Regions from separate parts of the Faecalibacterium sp. AF27-11BH genome, predicted to be linked through region 2. Evidence: predicted binding sites of a transcription regulator. Region 2 holds the regulator's gene; each other region holds the start of a gene.
The links. Region 2 encodes HrcA, which represses chaperone genes, less so after heat shock. Its sites were predicted from a motif close to TGTTAGCACTCNNNNNNNNNGAGTGCTAACA; they were not measured.
Positions count from the first base shown of each region.

Region 1: htpG (molecular chaperone HtpG) is a predicted target of HrcA. The motif match lies at 7,609-7,639, and genes of this name have one in related genera.
Region 3: DWY76_RS00050 (co-chaperone GroES) is a predicted target of HrcA. The motif match lies at 1,755-1,785, and genes of this name have one in related genera.

Region 1 is NZ_QVGS01000003.1:286,142-295,919, reverse strand. Features, by position in the region: gene DWY76_RS05540 (MBL fold metallo-hydrolase) at 1-26, opposite strand, end outside; gene rmuC (DNA recombination protein RmuC) at 156-1,493, opposite strand; gene DWY76_RS05530 (alpha/beta hydrolase) at 1,556-2,626, opposite strand; gene DWY76_RS05525 (alpha/beta hydrolase) at 2,642-3,685, opposite strand; gene DWY76_RS05520 (alpha/beta hydrolase) at 3,731-4,798, opposite strand; gene DWY76_RS05515 (GNAT family N-acetyltransferase) at 5,004-5,522, shown strand; gene DWY76_RS05510 (HD domain-containing protein) at 5,602-6,132, opposite strand; gene DWY76_RS05505 (hypothetical protein) at 6,168-6,608, opposite strand; gene DWY76_RS05500 (alpha/beta hydrolase) at 6,723-7,502, opposite strand; gene htpG (molecular chaperone HtpG) at 7,705-9,633, shown strand.
Region 2 is NZ_QVGS01000004.1:51,759-61,536, reverse strand. Features, by position in the region: gene DWY76_RS05865 (stage V sporulation T C-terminal domain-containing protein) at 5-547, shown strand; gene hrcA (heat-inducible transcriptional repressor HrcA) at 735-1,808, shown strand; gene DWY76_RS05855 (nucleotide exchange factor GrpE) at 1,805-2,434, shown strand; gene dnaK (molecular chaperone DnaK) at 2,536-4,365, shown strand; gene dnaJ (molecular chaperone DnaJ) at 4,524-5,702, shown strand; gene DWY76_RS05840 (hypothetical protein) at 5,791-6,120, opposite strand; gene DWY76_RS05835 (hypothetical protein) at 6,214-6,546, opposite strand; gene DWY76_RS05825 (hypothetical protein) at 6,861-7,184, opposite strand; gene DWY76_RS05820 (DHHW family protein) at 7,444-8,616, opposite strand; gene DWY76_RS05815 (MBOAT family O-acyltransferase) at 8,629-9,778, opposite strand, start outside.
Region 3 is NZ_QVGS01000001.1:1,260-11,037, reverse strand. Features, by position in the region: gene groL (chaperonin GroEL) at 1-1,337, opposite strand, end outside; gene DWY76_RS00050 (co-chaperone GroES) at 1,390-1,677, opposite strand; gene DWY76_RS00045 (YegS/Rv2252/BmrU family lipid kinase) at 1,932-2,927, opposite strand; gene DWY76_RS00040 (ATP-dependent Clp protease ATP-binding subunit) at 3,115-5,415, opposite strand; gene DWY76_RS00035 (TIGR03905 family TSCPD domain-containing protein) at 5,555-5,818, opposite strand; gene DWY76_RS00030 (PHP domain-containing protein) at 5,910-6,767, opposite strand; gene DWY76_RS00025 (hydratase) at 6,832-9,099, opposite strand; tRNA gene DWY76_RS00020 (tRNA-Leu) at 9,383-9,466, shown strand; gene DWY76_RS00015 (helix-turn-helix transcriptional regulator) at 9,725-9,778, shown strand, end outside.

The DNA.
Region 1 (9,778 bases), on a different contig from region 2:
GCTTCACTGATCTTGTTTACGCTCATAATGCTCGGTCTCCTTATTTATATTTTTATGCAGTGCCGCGTTTCTGCGGCGATTGTTTCTGAGAACAGTTCCTATCATACCACATCGTCAGAAAAATCGCAAGGGATAACGTGGGAATATTCTGCACATCAGAGCTCTTCCCCATTCTCCGGCAGCTTTGCCGTTACCGGCCTGCCCGGCTCAGCATCCAGTTCCAGCAGAGCGGCAGCAGCGCTTTCGTCCATGGTCTGCACCGCGCGCAGCTTGCGGCTGATGGCACGGCTGCGCACGCCAATGAGATTATCCAGCTCTTCGTCGGTCTGGCGCAGGCGCTGCTGCATCTTGGAAAGCCCCTGCCCGAACTTGTCAAATTCGGTCTTCACCGCACCCAGCAGCTGCCATACCTCACCGGAGCGCCTCTGGATGGCAAGGGTCTTGAAGCCCATCTGCAGGCTGTTGAGCAGCGCTGCCATGGTGCTGGGGCCTGCAATGTTCACCTGATAGTCCCGCTGCAGCACTTCCAGCAGGCCCGCGTTCACCACCTCGGCATACAAACCCTCGAAGGGCAGGAACAGGATACCGAAGGCCGTGGTGTAGGGCGGCTCCACATATTTTTCCCGGATGTCCTTGGCCTCGGCCCGCAGCACCAGTTCCAGTGCGTGGCGGGCGTTCTCCACGGCCTGCGCGTCGCCGGATGCCTGCGCATCCTGTAAATGGGCATAGGTGTCGCCGGGGAACTTGGAGTCGATGGGCAGCCACACCGTGCCGCCGTCCGCGCCGGGCATCCGGATGGCGTACTCCACCCGCTGGGTGCTGCCCGGAATAGTGGCCACGTTGGTGTCGTACTGTTCCGGGGCAAGGATCTCTTCCAGAATGGCTCCCAGCTGGATCTCACCCAGAATACCGCGGGTCTTCACACCGGAAAGCACCTGTTTCAGCCCGCCCACATCAGCGGCAAGGTTCTGCATTTCGCCAAGACCCTTGTACACCTGTTCCAGCTGGTCGTTCACCGCCTTGAAGCTTTCGGTCACCCGCTTCTGCAACGCATCCTGCAGCTGTTCGTCCACCGTATGGCGGATCTCGTCCAGCTTCTGGGCGTTCTGGGCCTGCAGGGCAGTCATGCCCTCGGCAAGGGTGCGGCGCATCTCTTCCAGCTTGCGGGCGTTGGAGGCTTCCAGCCCCTGCAGGCGCTGCTCCATGGTCTGCTGCTGGGTGCCCTGCCCTGCGGCAAGGGCGGTGCTCATGCTCTGCACCGAAGCCTGCAGCGTTTCACTGATGTGGCCCATAGCGGCAAGGTTCTGCTGCGCCATCTCTGCCAGCTTTGCGTCCATCTGGCGGTTCTGCGCTTCCAGCTGCTGACGCAGCCATTCCTTCCGTTCTGCATCGTCCCGGTTTGCGGCAGGCTTTGCCGAGCGGTACAGCAGCAGGGCCATCATCAGGCAGATGGCCACCAGAAGCACCGTGTAAAGAAACGCTAAAAATTCCATAATGTCTCCTATTGCAAAATCCGGGCTTTGCAGCTGCACAGCCCGGATCTGCGTACTTTATATTATTTTGTCTGTTCTTCCCAGAAGGCAGCGGCTTCGTCCAGCCAGCCATCTGCAGCCGTGCCGCGGCCAAGGCCGATGCCATGGGCTGCGTGGTCATATACCACTTCTTTGTAAGGTACGCCATGCGCGGCCAGTGCCTTGCTGAGGGCCGGCCCCTGCAGCGGCCAACACAGCAGGTTCAAGGTCAGGTCATCCCTGCCATACCAGAAGTACACCGGCGGATAGTCCTCTGTGATCAGGTCGGCAAGGCTGTATTCATAGTAGAACCGGCCGCACACAAAGGGGTCGATGCCCACACGGTAGATCGGTGTGATCTCGGAAAACTGCACGATGGGATACGCCAGGATCACTGCGCCGGGCTTGGGCAGGCCATAGTTTTTATAGCCCAGAGCGTCCGATGCAAACAGGCCCGCCAGATGTCCGCCGGAAGAATAGCCGATCAGGGCGTAGCTTTCCGTCTGCACGCCGAACTGCTGTGCGTGGCCGATGATGTACTTCACCGCCCGTGCAATGTCCTCTATGGGTCCGTTGTTGTCGTTGTCCGGGTAGGCGCGGTAGCGCATCACGAACACCGCATAGCCTTTCTGGTGCAGCTGGTAAGCTGTGGAGATGCACTCCTTTAACTCCGCCGTGCGGTTGAAGATGTTGCCGGAGAGCACCAGCGCATACTTTGCATCCGGCGTGCTGGCCGGGTAGTAATAGAACTCCACATTGTTGCGGGAGCTGTCCTCGGCGATCTCCTGCTCCGAGTAGAGCTTATAGGTGATCTGCACGCCCGCATTGTAATTGCGGATGAGCAGGTTCAGACCATCGGCACAATCCTGTGCCACATGGCTGCTCACATATTTTTCCAGCGTCTGGTCATTGCACCAGTCCTCGGTGCCGGGCAGGTTCTGCTCCTTGGAATAGGTCCAAACGCCTGCGCCAAGGATGCTGGGGTTCGAGCGGATCTCGCCCATGGTGGTCTGCGGCGTGATATCCGGCTCGCCATACTCTGCTGCAAATGCGGGCAGCGCCATCATCAGCAGAAGACAGATACAGGCTGCTGCGGTGCATATCCTGTGTTTCAACTCAACATCTCCTTTTCAGCCGACCTGTTCCTCCCAGAAGGCAGCTGCTTCATTCAGCCAGCCATCCGCAGCCGTGCCGCGGCCAATCGAGACCGCATGGGGTGCATCCGCAAAGGCCGTTCTCTGGTACGCCACACCGTGTTTCTGCAGAGCCTGTTCAAACGCTTCGTAAAAGCTTGTGTCTGGCCCGAGGATCGTGTCATTGTCGCCCCGCCAGAAATAAATCGGCGGGTAATCGTCATCCACTGCCTGATTCAGGTCGGTCCAGTAATAGCGCCATCCGCATGCGGTCGGATCATATACGATGTGATACACCGGCTTTATAATAGAGAAATCAACGATCGGGTACCCCAGAATCAGTGCGCCCGGCTTCTGGGCACCAAAGGCTCCGTAGCCGCGCTTCTGGCTGGCAAATATGCCCGCGACCTGCGCGCCGGACGAGTAGGCAACGATCGCGTAATCCTCCGGCTGCACCCGGAGCTGTTCCGCATGGGCGGTAATAAAGTTCACCGCATTGCCAAGATCCTGCAGCGGTGCATTGTCGCCAAGGTCGGTCCATGCGCGGTAGCGCAGAACAAACACGGTATAGCCTTTTTCATGCAGTTCCCACGCTGTCGGCAGGCCCTCGCCAAATGTGCCGTTGATGGTCAGCGCATTGCCGCCCATCACGATCGCATATTTGCCATCGGGATCGCTTCCCGGAAAATAAAACAGCTGTACACATCCGAGCGAAGGATCCACCTCGGTCTCCTCCGGGCTGTAGACCTGCCACGTCACCTGAACTCCGTCCTTCACATTCTGTGCCGCAAGGTTCAGCGCCGCCGTTGTTTCCGGCACCGTCTGCCCCCATGCGTATTCCTGCAGGGTCTGGTTTTCCAGTCGGCTGCGGGTCCATTGGGTCCCCTCGCCGAAGGAGCCATACAAAAACAGCCCGCTCTGCTGCATCACAGGGTCGCTGCGGATCTCCTGCATCGTCATGTCCGGTGTGATGTTGGCCTGACCAAGCTTCTCCGCAAACGCCGGCTGTGCCAGCAGGATCATCAGGCCAATACCAAACATCACCGTGCGCAATCGTTTTCTCACAGCAATCCCCCGTTTATCTCTTTATTTGCACTGTTTTTCCCAGAATGCCGTTGCCTGCCGGATCCAGCCGTCCGCATCGGTGTGATGGCCCGGGCCAATAGCATGGGGTGCGTTCTCGTACACATGGCACTCATAAACAGCCCCGCTCTCCCGGAGCTTGCGCTCCAGCAGCGGCCCCTGCTGGGAGTAGCACATGCGCTGCATATAAAGATCATTTTTGCCGTAGAAGAAATAGGTAGGGGTAAAGTTTTCGTTCACCACATCCGAAATATCGGTCCAGTAGTAACGCCAGCCAAGCACCAGCGGGTCAATGGCCAGCTGATATAGCGGCTTCACCTCAAAGAAATCGTTGATGGGGTAACCCAGCAGCAGCGCTGCAGGCTGTGGGAGGCCAAATGCCTTATAGCCGAACTTTTCGTTGTCCGAGCCGATCAGGCCCACGATGTGTCCGCCGGAAGAAAAGCCCATCAGCGCATAGTTTTCGCGCTGAACGCCAAACTGATCTGCATTTTCGGTCAGGTACTTTACGGCATTGGCAATATCGTACAGTGGCGCATTGTCGGATGCATTCAGGAAAGAGCGGTACCGCAGCACAAAAGCCGCATAGCCCAGCTCGTGCAGCTGGTTGGCAATGGATGCGCCCTCGTTCAGCTCTGCGGTGGTGTTGCCGCCGTTGCCGGGCACCACGATGGCGTACTTTGCGTTGGCTGTTTTAGCCGGGAAATAATACAGCTGCACCATGCCCAGAGAAGAATTTTCCGCAATTTCTTCCGGGGTATACACCTGCCATGTGATCTGTACGCCCCTGTTGTAGTTTTCGATCACAAGGTTCATGCCTTCGGCGGCATCCTCGGCAGCCGCGTAGCTTACATAGCCCTCAATGGGCGTATCATCGTACTGCGTGCTGCCTTCGATCCATTCGTTGCAGTAGGTATAGTAGCCGGAGCCTTTGATGCTGGGGTTCTCCCGCAGCTCTTTCATGGTCGTCTCTGTTGTGATGTTCGGCTCGCCGTACTCTGCAGCAAATGCCGAAAGCGATACGCACGCCAGCATTCCCAGCGCACACACCATCGTTCTGATCCACTTCATTTTGGGACATCCTCCATTCTGCAGCGGCGTATCCTGCCGTGCTTTTCTTTGTTATGATTTATTGTATCACAAACCTTCCGCTTGTCAAAGAAATTTCTGTGCAGTACGGCGCTTGTACCGCACCGCAAATTCTGCTATACTGGAGCCGGATATTTTTGAGAGTTGAGGGCGCGGAAAGCTATGCACTTTCCGCCGGGATCGAAATATGAGTAAAATCGAGATCCGGCCCATGGAGCCGGAAGACTGGAGCGCTGTTTCCAGAATTTATTTGGAGGGCATTGCTACAGAACATGCCACTTTTCAGACCACCTGTCCGCCGTATTCTGCGTGGGATGCTTCCCACGCAAAAGAATGCCGACTGGTACTGCTGGCCGACGGCGTGATCGCCGGGTGGACGGCGTTGCGCCGGGTGGACCCGCGCTGGTGCTACCGCGGCGTTGCCGAGGTGAGTATTTACGTGGGTGAGCAGTTCCGGGGCCATGGCCTTGGCTATCATCTGCTGACCGAGCTGTGCCATCAGGCAGAAAAGGCCGGCTACTGGACACTGCAGTCCACCGTGCTGCAGGACAACGCTGCCAGCCGCGCCCTGCACACAAAATGCGGCTTTCGCTTAGTGGGCCGCCGGGAACGCATTGCCCGCGACTGTCACGGCCGCTGGCTGGACACATTCTTAATGGAATACCGCGCTGCCGCCAATGAACCGGAAGGCTATAAAAAGCTGTAAGATGCAAAAGAACTCCACACCCTGTGAGGTGCGGAGTTCTTTTTTGTCCATTGATAAAATGATAAAGGTAAAAACAAGCTTACCACTCTTCGCCGTCGATGTCCACGCTGCCGTCCACCACGGCACCGGCGCGGGAACGCTGGAACATGCTTTCCACCACGGCGCAGTACTTATCGGCCAGACAGACGATGACGGCTTCGCGGCAGGTGGGCACATGACGGAAGGTCAGCGGCCACATGTGGCTTGCAATGATGCTCTGTTCCTTTGTGGTAATGCTGAACACCCGCTTTGCATTGACGCAGGCATAACCCGGATGGGAGAAGCCGTGCATCTCAAACAGGCGGCGCAGGCCGTGAAAGGTACCGGTGGTGTGCCAGTCGTACAGATAAAAATCATGCAGCAGGGCACCCACTGCCAGCGAGGTCTCGTCAGCGTGCAGATGCAGACGGCGGTTGAGCCAGAAGCTCACCAGCGCCACATTCTTGCAATGCTGGTAGGTGGTGACAGAACCGTGCTGGATGTACTCCCGCATCCGCTGCACATCCGGGTGATGATCGTATTTTTCAACGATGGCATAAAGCTGTTCGCGCTCGATCTCAGAAAGCTGCATGCTGCAAAATTTCCTTTCGCTTTAAGGTGATGTTTTCAGGAGCGGAGCTGGACCGGATTGGAATTGCCGAAGTTCTCTGCACTGGAAGGGTTCTCCCGCTTGAGAGAAAGATCTACCAGATACTGCTTGCCGTCGCCCAGTTCTTCCAGCTGGGCCAGTTTTGCCTTTGCGGCGGCTTCGTCCGGGTACCACTGGATCAGGAAGAAATTTTCTTCCTCTACACCGTAGTACAGCCACTGGCCGTCGGCACGCAGCCAGTCGTCCAGATGATCCACTTCTTCGCCGTCCGGCAGGCCAAGGCCTTCTTCGGCATAAAGGTTTTCCGGTTCCACCTGCAGCATTTCGATCACCTGAATGGAGCTTTGCAGGTATTCGTCCTGCGAAACTGTCTTGTCCGAAAGCTCCCATCCAGTGAGAAAAGCCTGCATCATCAGGTCGCGCACAGAGATGCGCGGCAGGGTCGGGTCCATAACCATAGGTATTTCCTTCTTCCTTTAGTTTGTCCCTGCTGACCAGTATACGTCAAAGGCTTATGCAAGTCAACAGTTTAATTGTGAATTTTTTGTAGGTTCGTTCAAATATATCCAGACTTAACAGACGGAAAAGGCAAAAGTGTCTCCCAGCCATTCCACTGCCAGTTCCACCCAGTGATGCCGGTGGCGGCTGGGCTGGTCCACCTCTGCTGTGCTGATGCTGGTACCGTGCACCCCCTTTTCAAACAGATGCGCCTCGCATGGCACACCCGCCCGGTGCAGAGCGTTCACCAGCATCAGGGTGTTCTCCACCGGAACGGTGGCATCCTCCATGGTGGTCCATACGAACACCGGCGGCATCTGCGGCGTGATCTTATCCTCCAGCCCGAACACCTGCTGTGCCGCCGGGTCGGCGCTGCCCGCCAGCTGCACAAAGCTGCCGCGGTGGGCATACTGCCCTGCCGTGACCACCGGATAGCCCAGAATGACCGCATTGGGCCGGGGCTGGGCCGCTTCGCCGGGAATGTCCAGCACAGCACCGGAAAGGGCCAGGTGGCCGCCCGCTGAAAAGCCGCACACGGCAATTTTTTCCGGCAGGATATGCCACTGGGCCGCGTGCTGCCGCACAAGACCGATAGCCTCGGCCAGCTGGCGCAGCGGCATGTAGTCCTTTGCCTTTTCGCAGATGGCGTAGTCCAGCACAGCGGTGTGGTACCCCGCCGCCGCAAACTGCAGCGCCACCGGGTCGCCCTCACGGGCACTCACATGGGTATAGCCGCCGCCGGGCACCACCAGCACCAATGGCCGGTCAAACACATTCGGCATCCGCTCACAGCAATCACGCAGATAAACGGTCAGCGTCCCACCGCCGGCCAGTTCCAGCTGTTTCAGCTGCATGATATTTCCTCCTTTTACAGCATCCTTTGCGGTTCATTATAGCACAAAACGAACCATTTTTTAAACTTTTTATGAAAGCCCTTGATTTTTGCTTTTTGTCGGTGTATATTAGCACTCGAAAGTTACGAGTGCTAAGTATTCAAAAGTAATATCCTATTCCGAGTGCTTGGTGCCGAATACAGATAAAAAGAGGTTTTGCATTATGGCTAAGAAAGAATTTCAGGCTGAAAGCAAAAAGCTGATGGATATGATGATCAACTCCATCTACACCAATAAGGAAATTTTCCTGCGCGAGCTGATCTCCAACGCATCGGATGCCATCGATAAGCTCTATTATAAGAGCCTGACCGATCCTTCTGTGGGCATGAACAAGGGCGATTTCCGCATCCTCATCACCCGCGATCAGGAGAACCGTATCCTGACCATTGAGGATAACGGCATCGGCATGACCAAAGAGGAACTTGAGCAGAATCTGGGCACCATTGCTCACTCCGGTTCTCTGGACTTCAAGAAGGACAACAAGGACGAGAACATCGATATCATCGGCCAGTTTGGTGTCGGCTTCTACTCTTCCTTCATGGTAGCCGATAAAGTCACCGTCATTTCCAAGGCTTATGGCTCGGATGAAGCATGGCAGTGGGAGTCCTCCGGTGTGGACGGCTACGAAATGACCCCCGCCCAGAAGGACACCGCAGGCACCCAGATCATCCTGCACATCAAGCCGGATACTGAGACGGACCACTACGACAACTTCCTCGATGAGTACGGCATCGTGGCCATCGTGAAGAAGTACAGCGACTATGTGCGCTATCCCATCCAGATGGAGCGCCAGCACGAGCGCCAGAAGCCGGAACCCGATCCCAAGCCGGAGGACTATAAGCCCGAATGGGAGACTTACACCGAGCTGGAAACTCTGAACAGCATGGTGCCCATCTGGAAAAAGCAGAAGAGCGAAGTGACCGACGAGGAGTACGCGAACTTCTATAAGGAAAAGTTTGGCGATTATACCGACCCCGCCCGCGTCATCGTCAGCCGCACCGAGGGCACTGCAAATTATAATGCCCTGCTGTTCGTGCCCAGCCACCGTCCCTACGATTTCTACACCAAGGATTATGAAAAGGGTCTGGCCCTGTACGCATCCGGCGTGCTCATCATGGAGAAGTGCGCCGACCTGCTGCCCGATTACTTCAGCTTCGTCAAGGGCATTGTGGACAGTCAGGATCTGAGCCTGAACATCAGCCGCGAGATGCTGCAGAAGGACAACCAGCTCAAGCTGATCCACAACGCTCTGGAAAAAAAGATCAAGAACGAGCTGCACGCCATGCTGGCCAATGACCGCGAGAAGTACGAGGAATTCTGGAAAGAGTTCGGCCGTCAGATCAAGTTCGGTGCTTACTCCGACTACGGCATGCACGCCGAGCTGCTGCGCGACCTGCTGCTGTTCTGGTCTGCCAAGGAGCAGAAGATGGTCACTCTGCAGGAGTATGTGGACAAGATGCCCGCTGAGCAGAAGTATATCTACTTTGCTGCCGGTGATTCTACCGACCGTCTGGCAAAGCTGCCCGCCGCTGAGCTGGTCATGGATAAGGGCTATGACGTCCTGCTGCTGACCGAGGATGTGGATGAGTTCTGCCTGCAGATCCTGCGCACCTATCCCCGCAAGGATGCCGAGGGCAAGGACGGCACCGTGGAGTTCAAGAATGTCAACAGCGGTGATCTGGGCCTTGAGACCGAGGAAGAGAAGAAGGCCGCCGAGGACGCTACCGCTGAGAACAAGAACCTGTTCGATGCCATGAAGGACGCACTGGACGGCAAGGTGAAAGAGGTCAAGGTCTCTACCCGCCTGAAGGATCACCCTGTGTGCCTGAGTGCTGACGGCCCGCTGTCCATTGAGATGGAAAAAGTGCTGTCCAAGCAGCCCGGCAGCGAAGGCGTAAAGAGCGATAAGGTTCTGGAACTGAATGTCAACCACCCCGTGTTTGCCGTGCTGAAGGCCGCACAGGAGGCCGGTGACACCGACAAGCTCAAGAAGTACAGTGCTCTGCTGTACGCACAGGCTCAGCTGATCGAAGGCCTGCCGGTGGATGATCCCGCCGCCTACGCCGAGGCCGTCTGCAGTCTGATGAAGTAACTTTTTCCGGTAGGCAGCAGACTTACTCCCCTGCCGCTTCCACGCACATCAATATTTCCCCCTTAACAAAAAGGCCGTGCTCCGCTATAATAGAGTGGAACGCGGTCTTTTTCTGTTCTTTTGCCGGACAGTCAGGATAAATTGA
Region 2 (9,778 bases):
AAACATGAAAGCAACAGGAATCGTGCGCCGCATCGACGAGCTGGGCCGGGTGGTGATCCCCAAGGAGATCCGCCGCACCCAGCGCATCCGCCGCGGCGACCCGCTGGAGATCTTCACCACGGGCGACGGCGAGGTGATCTTTAAAAAGTATTCGCCCATTGGCGAGATGAACGCAGTAGCGGCCCAGTATACCGAGGTGCTCAGCAAAAGCTTTGCGCTGACCGCACTGGTGGCCGACCGCGACCGCATCCTTACGGTGAGCGGCAGCGGCCGGCGGGAGCTGGCCGACCGCAGCATCAGCCAGCCGCTGGAAAAGCTGATGGATGGCCGCAGGCTGTACCAGAGCGAGGGCATTGCCGAAAAGTGCATCCTGCCCTGCGAAGGCTCGCCCCGAGCAGTGCTGTGTGCCGCACCCATCATTGCGGCGGGCGATGTGACCGGCGTGGTGGCCCTGCTGACCGAAGACCGCACGGCCACGCCGGATGCCGCCCAGCTCAAGGCCGTGAATGTGGCAGCGGCATTTCTGGCAAGGCAGATGGAAGAGTAAAGAACATGCCGGAGCGCTTTCCTTATAATAAGGAGGGCGCTTTCTTCGTTTATGACAGAATTATGAATCTTTTAAAACATTTTTCCAAGGGGCTTGACAGCACCGGAAAATTGGCTATAATGGTCTTAGCACTCAGGAACAAGGAGTGCTAAACAAACAAAGCGAACGCAAAAAGGAGGCAGGCGCTATGACGATGGATGCACGCAAGCAGCGAGTCTTGCAGGCGATCGTGGCGCTGTATGGTCTCGAAGGCGAGCCCGTTGGCAGCAGCGTGCTGGCAAACTACTTTGACATGGCAGTTTCCAGCGCAACGCTTCGCAATGAGATGGCGGCGCTGACAAAGCTGGGCCTGCTGGAGCAGCCCCACACCAGCGCGGGCCGTGTGCCCAGTGCCAAGGGCTACCGTTACTACCTTGATAATCTGCTGACCGACGATCAGCCGCTGGATCGTGTGAGCCGCGCCCGGGTGGATGCGGTGTTCGCAAGCCTCGACCATGAGCCGGAAAAGCTGGCCGCAGGTGCCGCCAAGGCGCTGGCCGCCATCAGCGGCTGCACCGCCGCCATCAGCACCCCGTGCGCCGAAGACCTGTGCATCGCCCACTATGAAGTGGTTCAGGTGGGCCGCAGCGCAGCGGCTGTGCTGGCCGTTACCACGGCCGGTTACGTTCGTACCCGTGTGGCACGGGTGCGCACCGGTCTTTCCCGCGAGAATGCGGCAGCACTTGCCGCACTGCTGAACCGCAACCTTACCTTTGTAGCGCCGGTGGATCTTTCCACCCGGCTGCTGGCAGAGCTGTGCAGCCAGATCGACCCGGAGCTGGTGCCCGTTATCAGTGCAGCGGCTGCCATCCTGCAGGATTCCGTCAAGCCCCACGTATTTCTGGGCGGCGAGCAGTATCTGCTGGACTGGCCCCAGCTGGACGGCAAGGTGGGCGACATCCTCACACTGCTGAACGACGAGGAGCAGGCCGCTGGCCTGATCGCACCTCCGGCAGAACGCAGTGAGAGCGTGCTGCTGGGCGAGGATCTGGAACCGCAGATCCCGGGTCTGTGCATCGTGAGCGACCGGTATCTGGTGGGCGGAGGCCTGTGGGGCTCCATTGCATTGATCGGCCCCACCCGGATGCCCTTCCAGAAGCTGATGCCGCTGCTGCATTACTTTGCAGACCAGCTGGGCGAGGGCATGAGCGGCAAACGAAAAGACACCCCACAGGCTGCCGTACCCCGGCGGACTGCGATCTATAAGGAGGATCTGGAATGAGCGAAGAAGCAAAAAAGACGGCTCCGGCTCAGGAAGCGGAGCAGCCCGAAACGGCTCCCGAGGAAAAGGCCCAGCAGGCAGCACCCGAACAGGAACCTGCTGCCGAAGCTGCCGACCCGAAGGATGACAAGAAGAAGGATGGCGGCTGGTTCAACAAGAAGGCCCGCGAGCTGGAAGCCGTAAAGGCAAAGCTGGACGCGGCCGAAGCCAACGCTGCACAGGCCAAAGACCAGCTGCTGCGCATGGCAGCGGAGTACGAGAACTACCGCAAGCGCTCCACCCGCGAAGCCGACCAGAAGTTCAACGATGGCATTTCCTTTGCGGTGAACCAGATCATTCCCATTCTGGATACGCTGGAGATGGCAGCCAACGCCCCCACCACCGACGAGAACTACAAAAAGGGCGTGACCATGACGCTGGACAAGGCCGCCAAGGCGCTGGATGCCCTCCATGTGGAGGAGATCGAGGCGCTGGGCAAGCCCTTTGATCCCAACTTCATGAATGCAGTGCAGCAGATCCCCGCCCCGGACGGACAGGAGAGCGGCACCGTCATCACGGTCTACCAGAAGGGCTACAAGCTGGGCGATAAGATCGTCCGCCATGCGACCGTTGTAGTGGCCGAATAACAAAGCAGAAACCCGAAAGGGTTTTGAATATAACATCCGCTTACAAACATTTGAGCATCACATAAACAATAAGATTTGTTCTTTCGAGAGGAGTTTTCATTATGAGTAAGATCATTGGTATCGACCTTGGTACTACCAACAGCTGCGTGGCTGTCATGGAGGGCGGCGAGCCCGTTGTTATCGCAAACTCTGAGGGTGCACGCACCACCCCGTCTGTGGTCGGCTTTACCAAGACCGGCGATCGTCTGGTGGGTCAGGTCGCAAAGCGTCAGGCCATCACCAACCCTGAGAACACCGTTGCTTCCATCAAGCGCTTCATGGGCACCGACCACAAGGTGACCCTGAACGGCAAGGAGTACACTCCCCAGCAGGTCAGCGCTATGATCCTGCAGAAGCTGAAGGCTGATGCCGAGGCTTATCTGGGCGAGCCTGTTACCGAGGCTGTCATTACCGTTCCTGCATACTTCAACGACAGCCAGCGTCAGGCTACCAAGGACGCAGGCACCATTGCAGGCCTGAACGTCAAGCGTATCATCAACGAGCCTACTGCCGCTTCTCTGGCATATGGCATCGATAAGGAAGAAGACCAGAAGATCATGGTCTACGATCTGGGCGGCGGTACCTTCGATGTGTCCATCATCGAGATGGGCGACGGCGTTACCGAGGTCCTGGCCACCAACGGTGATACCCATCTGGGCGGCGATGACTTCGATGAGCGCATCATCAACTGGATGGCAGATGCCTTCCAGACCGAGAACGGCATCGACCTGCGCAAGGACAAGATGGCTGCGCAGCGTTTGAAGGAAGCTGCCGAGAAGGCAAAGATCGAGCTGTCCAGCGCAATGAGCAGCCAGATCAACCTGCCCTTCATCACTGCCGATGCTACCGGCCCCAAGCACTTGGATATGACCCTGACCCGCGCAAAGTTCAATGAGCTGACCGCTGATCTGGTCGATCGCACCATGGGCCCCGTCCGCAAGGCTCTGCAGGATGCAGGCCTGCGTCCCTCTGACCTGAAGAAGGTTCTGATGGTCGGTGGTTCCACCCGTATCCCCGCTGTCTACGATGCAGTCAAGAAGGAACTGAACTGCGAGCCCTTCAAGGGCATCAACCCCGATGAGTGCGTGGCTGTGGGCGCTGCTATTCAGGGCGGCGTGCTGCAGGGCGATGTGAAGGGCCTGCTGCTGCTGGATGTCACCCCGCTGAGCCTGGGCATTGAAACTCTGGGCGGCGTGTGCACCAAGATCATCGACCGCAATACCACCATCCCCACCCACAAGAGTCAGGTGTTCTCCACCGCTGCAGACAACCAGCCCTCTGTTGAGGTCAACGTTCTGCAGGGCGAGCGTGAGTTCGCACGCGACAACAAGAGCCTGGGTGTCTTCCATCTGGACGGCATCGCTCCGGCTCCCCGTGGTGTGCCTCAGATCGAAGTTACCTTCGATATCGATGCAAACGGCATCGTGAAGGTCAGCGCAAAGGATCTGGGCACCGGCAAGGAGCAGAACATCACCATTACCGCTTCTACCAACATGTCCAAGGAGGACATCGACAAGGCTGTGAAGGAAGCTGAGCAGTTTGCTGCCGACGATAAGAAGAAGCGTGAAGAGGTCGATATCCGCAACGGTGCCGACCAGATGGTGTTCCAGACCGAGAAGATGCTGAAGGAGAACGGCGACAAGCTGCCCGCCGACGTGAAGAGCGAGGCCGAGAGCAAGCTGGCCGACCTGAAGACCGCTGTTCAGTCCGGCAACGTGGACGACATCAAGGCAAAGCAGGAAGCCCTGAGCCAGGTGTTCGAGAAGATGTATCAGGCAGCCGCTGCCGCACAGCAGGCCGCCGGTGCACAGCCCGGCCCCGACGCAGGTGCAAACAACCAGCAGAAGCCGGGTGATGACGGCGTTGTGGATGCCGACTTCAAGGAAGTCTGATAAAAAACACAGCAGTGTGTGCCCGGCCAAACCGGCGGACGCACGCGTGGAATAGCAAAAGCCGCTCCGGTTTTGCCGGAGCGGCTCTTGCTGGTTATAGAGCGAGGAACCAACCGGGGCGTTTCCCGGATCAAACGTTCCCGGAGAGGTGAGTGGATATGGCACAGGAAAAGCGTGATTACTACGAAGTGCTGGGGGTATCCAAGACTGCGACCGATGCCGAGATCAAAAAGGCATACCGCAAGCTTGCAATGAAATACCACCCGGACTATAACCCCGGCGATAAGAACGCCGAGGAAAAGTTCAAGGAAGTAAACGAAGCAAACGAGGTGCTTTCGGACCCGAAGAAGCGCCAGCTGTACGACCAGTACGGCTTTGCAGGTGTTGACCCTGCCTATGCAGCACAGAACGGCGGCGGCCCCGGTGCGGGCGGCTTTGGCGGTTTTGGCGGCGACGGCGTGGATCTGGGCGACATTTTCGGCGATATCTTTGGCGGCGGCTTCGGCGGCTTTGGCGGTTCGTCCCGTCAGGCGAACCCCAACGCACCGCGCAAGGGTCAGGATATCCGCGTGCGCATCACCCTGAGCTTTGACGAGGCCGTGCACGGCTGCAAGAAGAACATCACCATCACCCGCCAGCAGGAGTGCACCGAGTGCCACGGCAGCGGCTGTGCTGCCGGTTCCAGCCCCGAGACCTGCCCGGACTGCGGCGGCCGCGGCTTCGTGATCCGTCAGCAGCGCACCCCCTTTGGCGTGATGCAGACCCAGCAGCCCTGCTCCCGCTGTGGCGGCAAGGGCAAGCTGGTCAAGAATCCCTGCAAGGTCTGCCATGGCAGCGGCAAGGTGGCTGCTAAAAAGACGCTGGAGGTGTCCATCCCCATGGGCATCGACGACGACCAGAGCTTTGCACTGCGCGGCATGGGCGATGCCGGTGCAAACGGCGGTCCCTCCGGTGATGTGATCGTCATGGTCACGGTGCGCCCCAGCGAGGTGTTCCAGCGCGACGGCTACGATGTGTGGGTCACCGTGCCCATCACTTACAGTCAGGCCGTGCTGGGCGACACCGTGCAGGTGCCCTCCATTGACGGCAAGGTGGAGTACACCGTGCCCGAGGGCACCCAGAGCGGCACCACCTTCCGCCTGCGCGGCAAGGGCATCCAGTACCTGAATGGCCGCGGCCGCGGTGATATGTACGTCAAGTGCGAGGTGGAGATCCCCAAGAAGCTGAACAAGACCCAGCGGGAGGCCCTGAAGAAGTTCGAGGGCACCCTGAAAGAAGAAAACTACGAAAAGCGCAAGGGCTTCTTCAAAAAGCTGAAGGACATGTTCAACAACTGAGACTGAAAACCGCATAACATAAAAAGCGGCGGCACTTCCCAAACGGGAGGTGCCGCCGCTTTTGCTTTTTCAGAACAGAGACCGGGACTTAGTTGCCGAAGATCAACAGGGCGTTGGGCACAAGGCCGATGATGGTTGCGCAGGAACCAATGAACCAGAAGCTGCAGCCGATGTCATGGATGGTGTTCGTGGGGCTTTTTTCAGCATGGGCAACCAGAGCGTTCATGCCGTTTTCCACCCAGTTGGAGTTGATATTTGCCTTGCGGTAATCGTGGATGGCAGAAACAGCCTTGTACCAGCCGTACAGCGGGAACCATGCCATGGCGGCTTCCACAACACCTACGCCGCCCTCGGTGTAGGTCATTTCTTCGCAGGACAAAACATTGTATGCAGCAGGATAAGTAATGGCGTTCGTCATAAAGCAAAACTCCTTTTTTAGGTTTGATAAAAAAAGCGGCGGCTCTTCCGTTGAAGAGCCGCCGCAAAAAGCCCTTTGGTGTACTCCTGAAAATTAGAAGTAGATGATGCCCAGAGACATAACGGCAGAAAGGCCAAAGCTGCTGATGGTCGATGCAGCATTCCAGAAGATCATGCCGGCATGGTAGAAGGTGTTGGTCACATTGCCCTTGCAGTCGGCTTTGATATCGCTCCAGACGTTGGATGCCCAGTTGTCGTGATCCTTCTTGCGTGCTTCACGGCAGGTGTTGATGCCGATAACCGTAGCGTAGCCGGGCCACAGCCATGCAGCGACAGCCTGACCGACGGTAGCACCGCCTTCGGTGTAGGTCATTTCTTCGCAGGAAAGAACGTTGTAGGAAGCAGGCATCATGATTTTGTTTTCCATAATAACACTCCTTTGAATCAAAGCTATCCAGACAGTGCAAGATCGCACTGTTTAAAACCCAAAAATAAACCGGGATATGCGCTTGGAGATCGTTCTCATAAAGCAGGGCGCGCCGCCGCATGACGCGAGTAGTTGCTTGCAGGAAAAGGAAAGCAGTGCTGTTCTCTGCAGGCAAAAGACCGTTCAGACGGTATACAGTGCTCAGGCAGCCGATTTCTTATTTCTGCTTGATGAAAAGCCCGCGGCCCTCTCTGGCGGAAAAGGCCGCGGGTAAAGGGGTCTTTGGTCTCTCCGGACGGATCTTATGAGCAGGGTCAGAGCAGGACGATGGCAGCATTGACCAGAAAACCAACGCCGGTAGCGCTGGTCGCGGTGACCCAGACGATGCGTCCCAGATCACGCAGCATGTTCTGCGCACTGGAATCCATATCGCGGCTCAGAGCATCCAGACCGGTATCCAGCCAGTCGTTGGGGTGGCTCTTGCGGTAGTTGCGCATGGCGGTAACACCCATGTACCAGCCAATGGGCGGAATCCAGTTCAGCAGAGCTTCCGTAAAGGTAGCACCGCCCTCGGTGTAGGTCATCTCTTCGCAGGAAAGAACGTTGTAGGAAGCAGGCATCATGATCTTGTTTTCCATAATAACACTCCTTTGAATCAAAGATCGTATCAGCACATTCTATGCACTGTTCACACCAGATCGAACCATCGATGAAGAACAACTGCTCTATATCGCCATTGTACAACACCCGTTGATTTTTTGCAAGGGGTGAATGGGCAGAGTGCGCAAAAACTGGAGAGACTTCCGAAAAGAACTAGAAAAATTTGTGAAAAAAGACTGCAATAATTTGACATAAAACAACAGCGCCCTTTCCTTTGCGGAAAAGGCGCTGCCATGTTTACCCGGCCACACCGGCACGGTAGAGGTACGGGTCGCTCTTGAAGCTGTCAAAACTGTAGAGCACCAGGATCTGGTCATAATCGTTATCCGCGATCAGCTGATCCAGACCGTAGTTGTAGTTGCGGAAGTCCACCACATCGATCTGGGCGTAGTTTGCCGTCAGATACGGTGCAAAGCAGTTGGCGTAGCTGTCCTTGATCACCAGAATGCGCCCGGTGCCGTCGCCCTCAATGCGGCTCAGGCCGTTGTTGCCATGCAGGAACATGGCGTACTTATCGTACACGTTCAGCTTGTCCGTGTCGTACAGGCCGGTGGTCTGGCCGTCTGCGGGCTGGCCTGCAGCGGTGACATTATAGATGGTCAGGCTGTTCGGCAGGTCGTAGTAGGTGATAGTATCCGGCACGGCATTCCATGTGCGGGCCTTGGAGTAGTGGGTGCCGTAGAAATTTTCGGCGGTCAGAGCCGTGTGCGCGGCGGGGTCGAAGGGGGTCAGGCTCAGCGTACCGCACAGCTGCTGGTAGGCGTAATAAGCGCCAAGGCTCGTCCAGTGATGGTCGGTGCGGTAGTAGATATATTCGTCCTTGTGTTCGGCAAGGGTCTGCCGCACATCCACAAAGCGCCCTCCGGCGGCCTGTACGGCGGCGGAAAGCTGGTCGAGATAGGCATCCTCGTCCAGCAGCGGCGCGTTTGCAGGCACGTTTTCCGGGTAAATGACCGATGCTGCCGGGGCCAGCAGTACATCCACCTTACCCGGGTGGCGCTGGCACAGTGCTTCCACGGCGGCGGTGTTCTTGGGCAGGGTGCGGTTCTCGCTGTCCAGCAGGCCGAAGGTGCGGGGGAACATCATGTGCTCTTTGCCCAGCAGGATGCCGCCGTTCTGCTCCTTCTGCAGCAGGGTGGTCTCCACTACGCTCTGCAGGCTGATCCACTCATCGCGGCCGAACACCTGATCCTTCACGTACTTTGTGTAGGCGGTAAAGTAGCTGTTCAGCCCCTTGGCGGAAAGCTGGGTCAGCGCCGGGCGCTGGGAAAGGGTGGTGTTTTCCATCTCGCTGTAGGCGCGGTCCGGTGTAATAAGGTCCAGTGCGAACAGACCAAGAAAGAACAGGCTGAACACCACCAGCACCGGGTAGTGCAGGAGCGAGGAAGATTTTTTGGAATGCTTGTCCATCTTCACGCCTCCTTAAAAGTTGAAATAGAGGAACGGGCTGTTGGTGCTGCCCACCACATAGGCGGTGGAGACCACCAGCAGCGCCAGAATGGCGGCACAGCGGGTGACGGCATTCTTTTTGAGCAGGTTCCAAATCTTTTCAATGAACGGGGTGCAGCAGAGGATGCTGACCACCAGCAGCACACCGTAGTTGCGCAGGAAGTACAGCGGCGAAACACCGCCGGAAGGAACGAACAGCTTGTGGAACAGCAGACCGAAGCTTACGCCCGTATCGTTGCCCACGAACATGGCCCAGCCCACCACCACGAGGAACAGGGTGTAGATGTGGGGCCACACTCTGCCCTTTTGCAGGTGGGGCAGCAGGAACAGCTTTTCTACAGCCAGCAGCACAAAGTAGTACAGGCCCCAGCAGATAAAGTTCCAGTTCGCGCCGTGCCAGATGCCGGTGAGCAGCTCCACCACGAACAGGTTGAAGATCTGGCGCTTCAGGCCCTTGCGGTTGCCGCCGAGAGGGATATACACATACTCCCGGAACCAGCCGGAAAGGGTCATGTGCCAGCGCCGCCAGAACTCGGTGATGGATGCGGAGATATAAGGGTAGTTGAAGTTTGCGGGGAAGTCGAAGCCCAGCATCTTGCCCATGCCAATGCCCATCATGGAGTAGCCGGAAAAGTCAAAGTAGAGCTGCAGGCTGTAGGCGATGATGCCCAGCCACACCAGCGGGGTGGATGCATTGGCAAGGCCCACAAAGGTGGTGGAAGGGCTGTCCGCAACGCCGATGATGTCTGTCCACAAAGCACCGATGGCATCCGCCAGCAGCACCTTTTTGGCAAGGCCAAAGGTGAACAGGGTCATGCCCTCTTCGATCTGCTGCAGGCTGTAGCGGTGCCGGTATACGTGCAGCTGGTTCGAGACATCGCGGTATTTCACGATGGGGCCGGCGATCAGCTGAGGGAACATGACCACATAGGCACCAAAGTCGATGATATTACGCTCTGCCTTTACATCCCGGCGGTAAACATCGATGGAGTAGGAAAGGGTCTGGAAGGTGTAAAAGCTGATGCCCAGCGGCAGAGTGCCAATGCCCTGGATCTCGGCAAAGGCGGTGCCCAGCAGGGCGTTTGCGCTGCGCAGCACAAAGTTTGCGTATTTGAAGTAGAAC
Region 3 (9,778 bases), on a different contig from region 2:
GCCTTCAGAACGATCTTGGCACCGGTGCGCTCGTCGCCTTCCAGCGTGTCGCACAGCTCACGCACAGCGGGGATCGCATTGATAGGAGCAGTGCCGCCGCCGGCAACAACACCTTCCTGAACAGCAGCCTTGGTTGCGTTCAGAGCATCCTCGATGCGCAGCTTCTTGTCCTTCATCTCAACTTCGGTAGCAGCGCCGACCTTGATGACGGCCACGCCGCCAGCCAGCTTTGCCAGACGCTCCTGCAGCTTTTCACGGTCGAAATCGCTGGTAGCGGCCTCGATCTGGCTGCGGATCTGAGCGATGCGGGCTGCGATGGCATCCTTATCGCCTGCACCGCCAACGATGGTGGTGTTCTCCTTGGAGACCTTCACCTGACGGGCATGGCCCAGCATCTGGACGGTAGCATCCTTCAGCTCATAGCCCAGATCGGAGGAGATCACGGTGCCGCCGGTCAGGGTTGCGATATCCTGCAGCATTTCCTTGCGGCGGTCGCCAAAGCCGGGAGCCTTGACAGCGCAGACGTTCAGGGTGCCGCGCAGGCGGTTGACGATCAGAGTGGACAGAGCCTCGCCCTCGATATCCTCAGCCACGATCAGCAGCTTCATACCATTCTGCATGACCTGCTCCAGCAGGGGAACCAGATCCTGAATCACGCTGATCTTCTTATCGGTGATCAGGATAGCGGCATTGTCCAGATCAGCCACCATCTTGTCGGTATCGGTGACCATATACGGGGTGAGGTAGCCGCGGTCGAACTGCATGCCTTCCACGATCTCGTTGTAGGTCTCAGCGGTGGTCTTGTTCTCCTCAATGGTGATAACACCATCGGAGGTGACCTTCTCCATAGCCTCGGCGATCAGACGGCCGATCTCGGGGTCGCCTGCAGAAATAGTGCCGACGCGGGCGATATCGTTGCTGTCCTTCACCTTCTGGCTGTGAGCCTTGATGGTCTCAACAGCCTTGGCAACAGCCTTGCTCATGCCGCGGCGGATATCCATGGGGTTTGCACCGGCGGTGACATTCTTCATGCCCTCGGTGACCATGGCCTGTGCCAGAACGGTTGCGGTGGTGGTGCCATCGCCTGCTGCGTCGTTGGTCTTGGTAGCGACTTCACGCACCAGCTGTGCGCCCATGTTCTCGAACTCGTCCTTCAGCTCGATCTCCTTGGCAATGGTCACGCCATCGTTGGTGATGACCGGTGCACCGAACTTTTTGCTCAGCACCACATTGCGGCCCTTGGGGCCCAGGGTGATCTTAACGGTGTTTGCCAGGGTATCGATACCGGCACACAATGCCTTGCGGGCATCCTCGCCCTGCTTGATCTGCTTAGCCATAATCAAATCGCTCCTTTAAAGCTCAATTTTCAAATATCAGAGGGGAAACTGCTCAGTCCTCAACGACTGCCAGGATATCGCCCTGACGGACGATGGTGCACTCTTCGCCGTCCACCTTGACCTCGGTACCGGAGTACTTGCTGGTGAGGACCTTGTCGCCGACCTTCACAGTCATCTTGACTTCCTTGCCGTCCACAACGCCGCCGGGGCCGACAGCGATGACCTCAGCCACCTGGGGCTTTTCCTTAGCACTGCCGGTCAGGATCAGACCGCCCTTGGTGGTCTCCTCAACCTCAACAGCCTTAATGACAACACGGTCTGCAAGAGGAATGATCTTCATAGTTCTTGCCCTCCTATAGTAAAAATATAATTTAAAACTTTGCTGTGTCCAAAGGGCCTCGTGTCGGCTCTTTGGTTCTTTAGCACTCCATTTCTCTGAGTGCTAAGTGTATTGTACTCATCTTGACCCGAAAAATCAAGACCTTTTTTGCTTCTTTTTGTTAAGAATTTATGACAGATGAAAAAATCAGCCGTACAGCGAAAAAGAGACAGCTTTCTTCTTGGAGAAAAAAAGCTGTCTCTTCTTCTGGTTTTTCATGTTCGGTCTGCACTCTGTGCCGTCCTCTGCGCTGCAAAGCGCTCAAAAGCAGGCTTTGGCAGAAGGATGCGCCCTGCCAGCGGCTGTACCTGTACAGTGATCTGCTCCTTGGGTGCGCATTCACCGTCTGCCGTGGCAACGATCGGCCCGCGGCCATCCGCAGCGCGCAGGCTCACCTGTTTTGCGCGGCGGTAAATGAAGTACGGCTCTGCAGCCCTGACGAGCTGACCGTTCTGGAAGTGCTTGCCGCTCTTGTACATTCCCAGCAGCTTTGCAATGGTCACGCGGCTCACCTTGCGGATGATATATACATCCAGCCAGCCATCGTCGGGCTGTGCTTCCGGCGCTGCACAGAAACCACCGCCATAGGTGCGGCCATTGCAGATGGCACACATCAGGCAGTCCACATCCAGCGTTTCACCATCGATGGTGTACTCCACCCTGCGGCCGATGTGTCCGCACAGCTGTTCCACAATGGAAAGCACATAGGCCATCTCGCCGCCGCACAGCGGGATGCGCCGGAACTTCGGGATGCCGTAGGCAACCTGCGCATCCAGACCGGCAGCGCAGATGGTGGCCGAAAGGCCAAGGCTGGTCTGCATCAGATCGATGCTCACCGGCCCACCGGCCAGCTGGGCATCCAGATCCAGAAACTCTTCCTTTGTACCAAAGGTGCGCAGGAAATCGTTACCGCTGCCAAAGGGCAGACAGCCCACGGCTGCATTTGCATAGCCATAGATCCCGGTGAGCGCTTCGTTGAAGGTGCCGTCGCCGCCGGCAGTGAATACTCGCAGTTCTTCCCCGCTCTGCCGGGCCTGCTGCGCAGCGGCATTGGCCAGCTCCCGGGCATGACCGGCGTGATTTGTGACCTGAATGGCATATTCTTCCGGCGCAAGCCCTGCACGCGCGGCGGCAGCATTGATCTGCTGCGGCAGCGTACGGGTGCAATCGGCCTTACCGGCAGTTGGGTTCAAAAGGAATAATGTGCGCATGGACTTCCTCCTGCAATTCTGTTGCTTCTATGATAACAGAAAACCAAAAGGATGCAAGAGCCAATCTCACAATGTCCCTGCCCCGTACGCACAAAAAAGGAGCGGATGTCTCCGCTCCCCCCTGCAGACAAAAAAATACCGCCCCGGGTCTTGTAACTCAGGGCGGTCCTTTTGAGCTTCAGATGCTTTACAGTGTTGCGGTTTCGTCCTCCCGCAGGACGATAGCACCATCCGCCGAGCAGTCCGCTGTCCAGTGCTGGCCCACGCAGGCCGTGCCGGATGCGATCTGATCCGCAAGTGCCTGCTCCACAGCCCTGTCCACTGCGCGGCGCAGTTCTCTGGCCCCGTAGGCAGAGCGGGCCTTTGCTGCCAGCGCCTGCCCTACCCGCGGTGTGTGATGCAGCTGGTAGCCGCTGCGGGCGGCACGCTGCTCCAGCTGGCACAGCATTTTTTCGGCAATGGCGCACAGGCTGTCGTCGGCCAGCGGACGGAATACGATCATCTCGTCCAGACGGCCTGCCAGCTCTGGCCGGAACCACTTTTTTGCCTCTTCAATGGCCTGCGCAGACTGCTTTTCAAACACGGCTTCGCTGCCCGCTGCAAAGCCCAGCGGCGTGCTCTGACCCGCCAAAAAACGTGCGCCGAGGTTTGAGGTGAGCAGTACGATGGTGTTGCGGAAATCCGCCTTGCGGCCCATGGCATCGGTCAGCTGGCCATCTTCCAGTATCTGCAAAAGGATGTTCTGAATGTCCGGGTGTGCCTTTTCGATCTCGTCAAACAGCACCACACTGTAAGGGCGGCGGCGCACTGCTTCGGTCAGCTGTCCGCCCTCGTCATGGCCCAGATAGCCCGGCGGCGCACCCAGCAGCCGGGCAGCGGTGTGCTGCTCCTGATACTCCGACATATCAAATTTGAGCAGGGCTTTTTCGCTGCCGAACCAGCTGACCGCCAGCGCCCGGGCAAGAGCCGTTTTGCCCACTCCCGTAGGGCCAAGAAACAGCATGGCACCCATGGGCCGGCCCGGCTCGCCAAGACCGGTGCGGCTGCGCCGGATGGCACCTGCCACTGCAGCCACAGCCCGGCTCTGGCCCACGATCTCGGCGTTGAGACGTTCTTCCAGCTTGTCCAGCCGTTCCCGCTCCTGCTCACCTACCCGCTCCACCGGCACACCGCTGGCCTGCGCCACCACATGGGCGATATCGTCCGGCATCAGCGTGGGCTTTGACTGCTTTGCCTGCTCGGCCCGGATGCGTGCCGCCGCACAGGCTTCGTCCACAAGGTCGATGGCCTTATCCGGCAGAAAGCGCCCCGGCAGATACCGCACCGAAAGCTCCACCGCAGCCTGCAGCGCTTCCGGCGGAAGGCAGACATTGTGGTAGCTCTCATAGCGCGGCGCAAGCCCGTTGAGGATATCCAGCGCCTGCGCAGGCGTAGGCTCCTCTACCTGCACCTTGCCGAAACGGCGTTCCAGTGCGGCATCCTTCTGGATGTGGGTGCGGAACTCTTCGGTAGTGGTAGCGCCGATAATTTGTATCTCGCCCCGGGCCAGCACCGGTTTTAAGATGCTGGCTGCATCGATGGCACCCTCCGCTGCACCGGCACCCACGATGGTGTGGAACTCGTCTACGAACAGGATGGAGCTGCCGTCCCGCACCAGCTCTTCCAGCAGGTTCTTGAACCGCTCCTCAAAGTCACCGCGGTATTTGGTGCCCGCCACAAGGCTGGCCATATCCAGTGCCAGCAGACGGCGGCCCTTGAGCGCACGGGGCACACGATCCGTGGCAATGCGCTGGGCCAGCCCTTCGGCAAGGGCGGTCTTGCCCACGCCCGGCTCCCCCACAAGGCAGGGGTTGTTCTTCTGACGGCGGCATAAGATCTCCACCATGCGGTCCAGCTCTGCTTCCCGGCAGAACACCGGGTCCAGTTCCCGTTCCGCAGCACGGCGGGTCAGATCCCGGCAGTACTTATCACTGGCGCGGCTGCCGCGCGGCGCACTGACCGTGGTCCGCATCTGATACGGCAGTACGAACTGCCCGGACAGCTGGCGGCACTCCCGCACGGCATCTGTGAGCTGCACGCCCATGGATGCCAGCAGGATGCCTGCTGTGCAGCCGTCATCCTCCAGCATGGCGCAGAGCAGATGTTCCGGCTCGGCCCGGTTCAGGTGCGCGTTCTGTGCCCCGATGATGGCGTAATCCATGGTGCGCTTGAGGTCCGGCGCAAGAGCGTAGCGATCCAGATGCAAAGCCGGTGCGCGGCGGCTCTCGGCCAGCTGACGGCGCACCTCCGGTTCCCGGATCTGCTTGCCCTCCAGAAACCGTGCTGCCGCCCCGTGATCCTGTTGCAGGATCGCCAGCAGCAGGTGGCCGGTATCGGCTTTTTCGCAGCCAAGGTTCCCGGCAAGCTCCACCGCACTGCGCAGCAGCTGATCCGACTCGTGCGAAAAGCCCTTGTACCCGCCAAAGCCAAGTTTTTCCCAAATACTCATTTGCCCGCTCCTTGCTGATGAAATTCGTTTTCACAAGAAGTATAGCCCCGAAGCACAGAAAAAAAACATCTCTTTCTGTCGGGATGGGAAAACAAAAAGGAGATACCCGCAGGCATCTCCCCTTCGCTGTTTGATTTTTTCAGTCCATTTCGGCCAGAGCCTTTTTCAGGTTCTTGGCGATCTGATCCGGGCAGCTGGTATTGCGGAAACCGCAGAGCGTGCCCTCCATGCGGTCGATCACATCTTCGGCCTTCATGCCCTTGACCAGACGGCAGATGCCCTTCAGGTTGCCGTTGCAGCCGCCAATGACCTCCATGGACGCAATGGTGTGGTCATCGTTCAGCACAAAGTTGGTCTGCTTGGAACAGGTGCCGCTGTTCGGGAAGCTGAATTCCTTGCTCATAGTTCAAAATCCTCTCTTTTTGACAGAAATCCCGACGAAGATCGTCTGTTTCTATTATAGAGCAGCGTGCCGGAATGTCAATGTGACCGGGTCACACATCAATACCGCGGCGCTTGTGGGCCAGCTCCAGAATGCGGGCCACCTGATCGTCTGCCGTGGTACAGGTACCCACCGGGTGCGGCACCTTGTGGTTTGCACCGTGGAAGTCCGTACCGCCGGTATGAATCAGCCCATACTGCTCACACAGAGCAGCACACTCGGCCCTGTCCTCCGGGCTGTTGCGGGGGTGCTCCACCTCAATGCCGTCGATGATGCCCTCTTTGGCCAGCTGACGCACCAGCGGCATGCTCTTGTAAACGGTCGGGTGTGCAAATACCAGCACCGCACCGGCAGCTTTCGCCGTGGCGATTACTTCCTGCACCGAGGGATATTTTACCTGATGCAGCACCACGCCGCGCGGCTCCCAGCCAAAGAGATAACTGTACAGCTTGCCGTACACAGCATCGCACAGCCCCAGCTGGTGCAACGCTTCCATAATGCCGCTTTTGAACAGCACACCGCTGTCCTTTGCGTATTCCAGCGCCTGTTCCGTGCGGAACTGCGGGTACAGCGCTTCGATCTCCTTTGCGCTTTGCAGGCCGCACTCGTTGCGGCGCTGTCGCAGGATGTCGCAGTGCTCCTTCAGTTCCCGGCTTTCCGGGTCCGGGAAGTAGCACAGCAGGTGCACGCGATGCTTATGCTCATGGTCATAGCCGGTCAGCTCGGTGGCCGGAAGCAGGCGCACGCCGTCCTGCACAGGGTGCTCATAGCAGTAGTTTACGCTGAGCAGGGTGTCGTGGTCGGAAATGGCCATGGTGTCCAGCCCCGCCCGCGCCGCCATGAGCGGCAGGCGGTGGATGGGCACAGAGCCATCGGAACAGGTGGAATGGTTGTGAAGATCGCCGGGCATGGAAAATGAACCTCCCAAGAAAACCAGAGAAAGGCTTCCCCCAAAGAGGAAGCCTTATATCATATCAGTGCTTATAGAAATTGATCAGGCAGCCGTCGGCCAGGATCTTGCGCTCGTCGGCGGTCAGCGGGGCCATGTACAGGCTGAACTCTTTTGCGGTGTCGCCCAGCACATAGGCCTTGATGTTCTGCAGGTCGCCCTTGAGGGCCTCGCGGACATTCGGGATAAAGACATAGTCGCCCAGACCGAAGGGCGTTGCGCCCACCAGCTGCAGCGGCAGCATGCCCCAGTTGATGAGGTTGGAGCGGTAGCGCTTGGTGGCGTACTCGGTAACGATGTTGGCACCGGCCCCCAGCACACGCTGGCAGCTGGCCGCCTGCTCACGGGCAGAACCATCGCCGGGCTTGACGGCAAAGATGGTGGATGCGATCTGCACATCGTTCCAAGTCAGGTTTTCGCAGCCGGGCACCTTGTGCAGCTGGGCCAGCACCTCGGCGCTGCCCTCGCCTGCACGGCGGGCCTTTTCTTCGGCCTGCACGGCCTTGGCACGGCCCACATACTCCGGGTCCTTGCGGCTGAGGGTGAACTCGGCCAAGCCCAGAGGATTGGAACGGTAAGACGAAGTCTCACCGGAGGGGATCAGCTCGTCGGTGGTGGTGACAGGGTCGGTGATGTAAGATGCCACCTTCAGCAGCAGGTTATCGCCCAGCGGTGCAATTTCGGGCCAGTCCTTGATGTTGGGGCCAAGCTTGAGCAGGGCATCGTAATCGCCCTTGCCAAAGCCCTGATACACGCGGGTATCGTAGCTGGAAGGATCGTACTGATACTCCGGCACAGTGGGATCATAGTCGATATCGGTAGCCGGGGTCAGAATGCCGCCGTTGGCCGTGGTGGCCGCAATGCTGCGGGCATCCATCAGTGCCACACCGGAAAGCTGGCCGTTGCCGGGCTTGGAGCCTTCGCGGCTGGGGAAGTTGCGGGTGGTATGGCGGATAGACAGCGCACCGTTGGCGGGCACGTCGCCTGCGCCGAAGCAGGGGCCGCAGAACGCAGTGCGGACGGTGGCACCGCTGGCCATCAGGTCGTGGATGACTCCGGTGCGCACCAGTTCCATCATGATGGGCTGGCTGCCGGGATACACGCTCAGGGCGTAGTCACCGCAGCCGCCGGTGTGGCCCTTGAGGATGGAGGCAGCTTCATAAATGCTGTCGTACAGACCGCCTGCGCAGCCTGCGATCACGCCCTGATCCACACGCAGTTTACCGTTCTCGATCTTGCTGCACAGGTCAAGGCTGACATCCTTGCGGCCGATCAGCTTCTGCACATCCTGCTCGCAGGCATGGAGAATATCCTCAAGGTTTGCGTTCAGCTCTTCAATGGTAAATGCATTGGAGGGATGCATGGGCAGTGCGATCATGGGGCGGATGGCAGAAAGGTCTACCTCTACCACACCGTCGTAATAAGCAAGGTCGGCCGGAGCCAGCTTCTTATAGTCGGCGGCACGGCCATGCACCGCGAGGAATTTTTGCGTCGTTTCGTCGGTTTCCCAGATGGAGGACAGGCAGGTGGTCTCGGTGGTCATGGCATCGATGGCGTTGCGGGTATCCTGACGCAGAGACGCAACGCCGGGGCCGACAAACTCCATCACCTTGTTTTTGACATAGCCGCTCTTGAACAGCTTACCCACCAGCGCAATGGCCACATCGTGCGGGCCGCAGCCTGCAGGCAGAGAGCCGGTGAGATAAATTGCAACAACACCCGGACGGGCCACATCGTAGGTGCGGCCCAGCAGCTGCTTTGCCAGCTCGCCGCCGCCCTCACCAATGGCCATGGTGCCCAGAGCACCGTAGCGGGTGTGGGAGTCCGAGCCAAGGATCATCTTGCCGCAGCCCGCAAACTTTTCGCGCATGTACTGGTGGATGACCGCCAGATGCGGGGGCACAAAAATGCCGCCGTATTTTTTTGCGGCGGACAGGCCGAAGCGGTGGTCGTCCTCATTGATGGTGCCGCCCACGGCGCAAAGGCTGTTGTGGCAGTTGGTGAGCACATACGGAATGGGGAATTTCTCCAGACCGGACGCACGGGCCGTCTGGATGATGCCCACAAAGGTGATGTCATGGCTGGCCATGGCGTCAAACTTGATCTTCAGGTTTTCGGCATCGCCGCTGGTGTTGTGGGCCTGCAGAATGCTGTAGGCCATGGTGCCGGTCTTGGCGTTTTCCACCGCAGCGGCATCAAAGCCCTTGGCGGCCAGTGCTGCCGGTGCGTTGCCGTCTGCCGGCACCCACTCGCCGCGGGCATAGTATGCGCCGCCGGTGCTGCATTTGATCATATCCAACATCTCGATTCGCCTCTCTTTTTCTGTTTCCCGCCCGCCCTATCTTGCGGGCACTGCCCCAGCAGAGCGGTACGCTGCCCGCTCTGCCCTCTTCTGCCGCGCTGCCAAAGCACGCGGCTACGGCCCGGAAAACCGTATCTGAAGGTTATTATACCATGAAACCACGGAAAGAAAAAGCACTTTTTACAAATGAATCGTGAATGGAGGATGAAGAGACGGGCTCCGTGCTTTTTCTTGACAAAGAAGCCATTCTATTGTATTATTATTAGCGTTGTATGCCGCTGTGGTGAAATTGGCAGACACGAGGGACTTAAAATCCCTTTCTGGAGACAGAGTACGGGTTCGACCCCCGTCGGCGGCACTCTAAGTGTACGGTACGAACTCTTGGCTCCAATGTAACCATTCAAATGGTCGGGAGCGTGTTCGTTCTGTACTGCGAGATACCAACTCGCCAATAATGGTAATCCCCGGTTCTTTCATGTTTTTGGTGAAAGAGCCGGGGATTTTTTGTTATTTTTACCCGTTTTTCGGAAGAATTTGCCGAAAGTAGTAGTTTCCTGCCAAAATCCAGCTAAGCCGATTTGAAATCGGTAGAATTTTGGATAAAGGAGATTGGCTTATGATTAGGATTTTACTGTCAACGCGTCTCGGCGAAAGGCGCATGACGCAAACG